2 regions of the Exiguobacterium sp. KKBO11 genome follow, and region 2 is predicted to be linked to the other one. Evidence: riboswitches for the same ligand, from Rfam matches in the RefSeq annotation. Region 2 holds a riboswitch; the other holds the start of a gene.
The links. Region 2 has a riboswitch for S-adenosylmethionine ahead of metK (methionine adenosyltransferase). Riboswitches for the same ligand answer to the same signal wherever they lie in the genome.
Positions count from the first base shown of each region.

Region 1: it holds a riboswitch for S-adenosylmethionine, as region 2 does, so the genes downstream of both, AYO36_RS12860 (Na+/H+ antiporter NhaC family protein) here and metK (methionine adenosyltransferase) in region 2, are expected to answer to the same signal.

Region 1 is NZ_LUCU01000044.1:14,771-17,924, forward strand. It holds gene AYO36_RS12850 (alpha/beta hydrolase) at 1-145, opposite strand, end outside; gene AYO36_RS12855 (metal ABC transporter solute-binding protein, Zn/Mn family) at 315-1,328, shown strand; SAM riboswitch class I at 1,398-1,502, shown strand; gene AYO36_RS12860 (Na+/H+ antiporter NhaC family protein) at 1,584-2,894, shown strand; gene AYO36_RS12865 (hypothetical protein) at 2,938-3,141, opposite strand.
Region 2 is NZ_LUCU01000011.1:510,216-513,369, forward strand. It holds gene pckA (phosphoenolpyruvate carboxykinase (ATP)) at 1-838, opposite strand, end outside; SAM riboswitch class I at 1,073-1,199, shown strand; gene metK (methionine adenosyltransferase) at 1,328-2,536, shown strand; gene AYO36_RS02800 (GNAT family N-acetyltransferase) at 2,674-3,154, shown strand, end outside.

The DNA.
Region 1 (3,154 bases), on a different contig from region 2:
GCGGTGCAAGTTGTTTTTCTGTGAGTGGCAAGGCGGGTTCGGTCCATCGAAGCAATGCACCATAATTGTTCCAGATACTCGCTCCCGCTGCTGCCGTCGTCAATAACGCAGCTCCCCCCATTAGCCATGCAGTTTCACGTTTCACTTGATCACCTCCAAAAGACGTGCCAGTTTCTTCACTTTATTATCCTTCTACCCCGTTTTAAAAGAAGTCGAACGTCTCGGTATTCGTACTTGACGCCTCATCGGCGTTCCGCTATAGTGAGAAAGTCCAAATCGTAATAGTTACGTTTTAATAATGGAGGTATCATATAATGAAAAAAATCATTCCTGCTTTAACGGTCGCCTTCGCGAGTGCAAGTGTCCTCGCTGCTTGCGGTTCAAATACCGATTCATCGACTTCAGATAAAACCCAGACAGAAGTCTATGCATCAACGTTCGCGACGGCTGCTATTGCCCGTGAAATCGGTGGGGATCAAGTCGACGTCAAGATGATCGTCCCACCTGGAGCAGACCCCCACTCTTACGAGCCAACGTCAAAACAACTCACTGAGATTGCCAAGGGCGACTTGTTCCTCTTAACCGGTACGACGCTCGAGCCGTATTCGAAAAAAATCCAGGAGAGTCTAAAAGGCACGGATGTCCGCTTCGTCGAGACGAGTAAGGACATCAACTTGCTAGAATCGGATGCTACACTTCATGCACATGAAGAAGAAGGGCATACAGAAGACGAACATGCCCACGAAGAAGAAGGGCACGATGATCATGCAACGGATGAACATGCGCATGAAGAAGAGGGTCATGACCATGGAAAATACGATCCACACGTCTGGCTCGATCCTGTCAACGCAAAAGCAATGGCACGCTCGATTACAACTGCTTTATCAAAAGAAGTACCAAAAGACAAAGCAACATTCGAGAAAAACTTAAAAGCGTTCGATCAGCAAGCTGATGAATTGGACGAACAATTTAAACAAGCCGTCGCTGATGGATCGAAAAAAGAACTTCTCGTTACGCATGCCGCTTATGGTTACCTCGCAGAACGATATGGTTTCACACAACTACCGATCGCGGGAATTTCTCCTTCCGATGAACCGTCACAAAAGCAACTGGCCGCTTTAGTGAAAGAAGCACGGATGCATGATTTGAAATACGTCGCGTTCGAAGAGACGGTCTCACCAAAGGTCGCACGTGTCATCCAAAAAGAAATCGGAGCTGAATCCGTGACGATTCATAATCTAGAGTCGGTCACGAAAGCGCAACAAAACAGTTCTTATTTCAAGTTGATGGAAGAAAACGTCCAAACATTGAAAAAGGCACTTCAGTAAAGTACAGTTGACACGCGTTACTCAATGCGGTACGGTAAGAAACGTGTTTTACAACAATTGAATGACTTCTTTTTATCGCGAGAAACGGAGGGACTGGCCCAATGATGTTTCGGCAGCGGACGATTTGATTCGTACTGTGCCAAATCCAGCAAGCGAAAGCTTGAGAGATAAGAAGAGCGTCTTTATTTCATAAAGACCTCCTTCTTTCTTGCGAAGGGGTCTTTTTTTGTATCTTTGAGAAACGAGGTGTCAACAATGAATGAAACGATCACGCCTAACAAATGGGCACTGCTTCCTCTCGTCGTATTCCTGGTCCTCTTCATCGGAGCCGGGATCTTCTATGACGACTTTTACAAATTTCCGATCCTTATCGCCGCACTGATCGCTTTGATTTTTGCTGCAATCACGACGAAAGGATCGATCAATCAAACGGTTGAACGAATTGCAACGGGTGCCGGAAATCCCGATATCATGATCATGGTCTTCATCTTCTTACTAGCCGGTACGTTTTCTGGAACAGCAGAAGCAATCGGTGCCATCGATGCGACCGTTAATGCCGCTTTGACGTTTCTACCTCCATCGCTCCTCATGAGTGGTCTGTTCATCATCGCTGCCTTCATCTCGATGGCGATGGGGACATCTACCGGAACGATTGCTGCACTCGCACCGATCGCCTTCGGTATTCATGAAGCGACAGGCATCAACGTTGCGATCGCAGCGGCTGCTGTCGTTGGTGGATCGATGTTTGGCGATAACTTGTCGTTCATCTCGGATACGACGATTGCTGCCGTCCGAACCCAAAAAACGAACATGCGCGATAAATTCCGGACGAACTTCATGATCGTCCTACCGGCTGCTATTTTGACGGTCATCCTGCTCGCATTCGTTTCCGGTTCTGGTGACGTCGTCGAAGCAAAAGCCTTTGAATTCTACAAGTTGATTCCATATCTCGCTGTCATCGTTCTTGCGATCTTCGGCGTCAATGTCATCCTTGTCTTAATTGGTGGTACGCTACTCACCGGCATCATCGGTATGATTGATGGTAGCTTCGGCTTGAGTGGATTCGTCCTCTCGATGTCTGAAGGCATGTTGGGCATGGCGGAGATCTCCATCTTGACGCTCCTCATGGGTGGTCTCGTCAGCTTGATTACGTTCAACGGTGGAATCGCCTTCTTAAAAGAGACGCTGACACGCAAGATTTCACAGCGTCGTGGTGCCGAATTCAGTATGGCGGCACTCGTCAGTGCAACGAATCTCGCGACAGCAAACAATACGATTTCGATTCTCGTCGCTGGACCACTGGCAGCTGAAATCGCCGATACGTATGAAGTCGATCGAAAAAAATCGGCGAGTATCCTTGATATCTTCTCTTGTGGTATTCAAGGCATCATTCCGTACGGGGCACAACTTTTGATCGCAGCAGAATTGACGAAAACGGCTTCACCGGAACTGATTCCGTATCTGTTCTATCCGTTCCTCCTCTTCGTCTGTGGATCAATTGCCATCTTCTTCGGCTTACCACGCATGAAGAAGACAGCGACGAAGCAAGAAAAAATTTCTTCGTAACCATAAAACAGGTCCAATCGCGTCGACGATTGGACCTGTTTTATTATTTATTCTGCTTCGCTTGTCGTTCTAAGATTAAGTAAGCGATTGCCGGAAGCGGGAACTGAACGAGTCCAGCGCCTCCCCACACCCATGGATTACGTCCTGACTTTCGCGCACTAAGAAACAGACCCACTGCCTGCGTTACTAACAAGGCGCCAATGCTAAGCCAAGTACATTTGGATAGCTGTTTATTCTTTTGAGCCATCTTTTCTCCCCCT
Region 2 (3,154 bases):
GCGGTTCTTTTTCGCGTGATAAGTTAACGGTCTTTGCATAACATCCGCCTTCGATGTTGAAGACACCGTCGTGCGACCAACCATGTTCGTCGTCACCAATCAATTGACGGCTGTCGTCTGCTGAGAGGGTGGTCTTACCAGTACCGGATAGACCGAAGAACAAAGCGACGTCGCCTTCGTGTCCGACGTTTGCCGAGCAGTGCATCGAAAGGACATTTTCTTGTGGCAAGAGATAGTTCATGACGGAGAAGATCGATTTTTTGATTTCTCCCGCGTATTCCGTTCCACCGATCAGGACGATCCGATGTTCGAACGACATCGCGATGAACGTTTCGGAGTTCGTTCCGTCAACGGCAGGATCTGCTTTGAAATGTGGCGCATAGACGACCGTGAACGGTTCGAAGGCAGCCACTTCAGGATACTCGCGTAAAAAGAGTTGTTTGGCAAACAGGTTATGCCAAGCGTATTGTGTGAGCACACGGACCGGAAGGGTGAAGTGCGTATCTGCTCCAGCAGCAGCTTCTGTGTAGTAGAGCTGGTCGGCTTCGTTCATGTAACGAAGAACCTTTTGCAACAATTGTTCAAATTTGTCTCCATCCATTGGTTGGTTGACATGCCCCCAATCAATGTGAGACTCGCAGGAAGAATCACGGACGATGAACTTATCTTTTGGTGAACGACCTGTAAATTTCCCCGTTTCTACAGATAATGCGCCGTTCTCAGCAAGGACACCTTCTTCGTTTCGAATCGCATGTTCGACAAGTTCAGCAACAGATAGTTGTTTGAACACATGCTCTTTCTTGAGTAGTTCTTCGATATTCAGGACCGTCATCGGCATCCTGACCCCACCTTTCCCCTACGTTGGTTTTGGCTCACTGTATTTAGTATGACACATTTATTATATATGACATACTAAAGAGAGAGCAATCATTTTCTGATGCTGATTTCTATTTATCTGGAAACGCTTTCAGCATTAACAGTTTAACATCTCTTTCAAAAAGTTTCGACTAGAATTTGAAACCTTGCTTGACAGAGTAGGTACAACTTTATATCATGTAATTCGTAACGGATACTCTTATTCTGAGCAGGTGGAGGGAACAAGGCCCGAAGAAACCCGGCAACCGTCCTACATTAATTCACATATTAATGAGGGAAAAGGTGCTCTCCTGAAGCGAAGTAAACACTTCGAACGATAAGAGGGTAAAGGAAGAACGCACAACCTTTCCCTGACCATTTTTTGGACTTGGAAAGGTTTTTTTCATTTTACCGTCCCACTCAACTAGGGGAAATGAGTACACCGTCAAATTCTTTTTTGGGAGGGTCATACATGACAAACCTTAATCGCCGACTATTCACGTCGGAGTCAGTCACTGAAGGTCATCCAGATAAAATCTGTGACCAAATTTCGGATTCAATTCTTGATGCAATCCTCGCAGCGGATCCAAACGCACGTGTTGCAGCAGAAACTTCTGTTACAACAGGTCTCGTTCTCGTTGCAGGTGAGATCACGACATCGACTTACGTCGACATTCCAAAAGTCGTTCGTGAAACGATTCGTGAAATCGGCTACACACGCGCGAAATACGGTTTTGACGCGGACACATGTGCTGTATTGACATCAATCGATGAGCAATCAGCAGACATCGCTCTTGGTGTCGACCAAGCGCTTGAAGCACGTGAAGGTAGCATGTCTGATGCAGAAATCGATGCAATCGGTGCAGGAGACCAAGGTCTCATGTTCGGTTACGCAACGAAAGAAACACCAGAACTCATGCCACTTCCAATCTCGCTTTCACACCGTCTCGCACGCCGTTTGGCAGAAGTGCGTAAAAACGGTCAACTCGACTACCTTCGTCCAGACGGAAAAACACAAGTCACGGTCGAATACAACGAGAACAACGAGCCGGTTCGTGTCGATACGATCGTCATCTCGACACAACATGCAGAAGAAGTCACGCTTGAGCAAATCCAAGCTGACTTGAAAGAACACGTCATCACACCGGTTATCCCGGCTGAATACATCGACGCAGCAACGAAATTCTTCATCAACCCAACTGGTCGTTTCGTCATTGGCGGACCACAAGGAGATGCTGGATTAACTGGTCGTAAGATCATCGTTGATACGTATGGTGGATACGCACGCCACGGCGGTGGAGCATTCTCAGGTAAAGATCCAACAAAAGTCGACCGTTCAGCTGCATACGCAGCACGTTACGTCGCGAAGAACCTCGTTGCTGCAGGTCTTGCAGACAAAGCAGAAGTTCAACTCGCGTACGCAATCGGTGTCGCGCACCCAGTATCAATCGCGGTTGACACATTCGGTACAGGAAAACTTCCTGAAGCGCAACTCGTCGAATTGGTTGCTGAAAACTTCGATCTTCGTCCGGCTGGAATCATCAACATGCTTGATCTCCGTCGTCCGATCTATCGTCAAACAGCTGCATACGGTCACTTCGGTCGTACAGATGTTGAGCTTCCATGGGAGCAAACAGATAAAGCAGCAGTTCTTGAAGAACAAGCAAAACGTTTCGCATAATCAAAAAGTTCGAAAACCCTACGCGGGTTTTCGGACTTTTTTGTTTCCGTGGAACTTTGCAGGAAACGAATGTTTTTTCTAGAAGAGGGTAAAAGTACATGAGTCGATTCGTATGAATACAAAGGGGGGTTCCGATTATGGAAATACGCGAAGCTATTCCAGCTGATGCAGGACGTATTCATGACATTGCCGTCACATCTTGGTTGGATACGTATGCAGAAATCTATTCCGAACGTTCGAAAGCGCATTTCGTGCAGGAGGCGTATCCGCAAGAAGAAGTCGTTCGTGCGATCCGGACGGCGGAAGAAGCACGGGGAGAGTATTTTTATGTCGGAATCATCGATGAGGAAATCGTCGGTTTCATTCATGCTGTTGATGTTGAGGGAACGTGGGAGATCATTCGTCTGTACGTCTTGCCGAAATATCAGCAAAACGGAATCGGACGACGGCTGATCCGTGAACTCGAACGACAAGGAGCCGTCCCACTCGAAGTATACGTGGAGGCACGTAACTATAAAGCACGTCAGTTCTTAACCTCATTCGGTTTTGAAGAACTCAGTGAGATGACGGAAGAAGTCTTTGGGCAAGTAGAATCTGTCATTCGTCTTCGCCATGTCG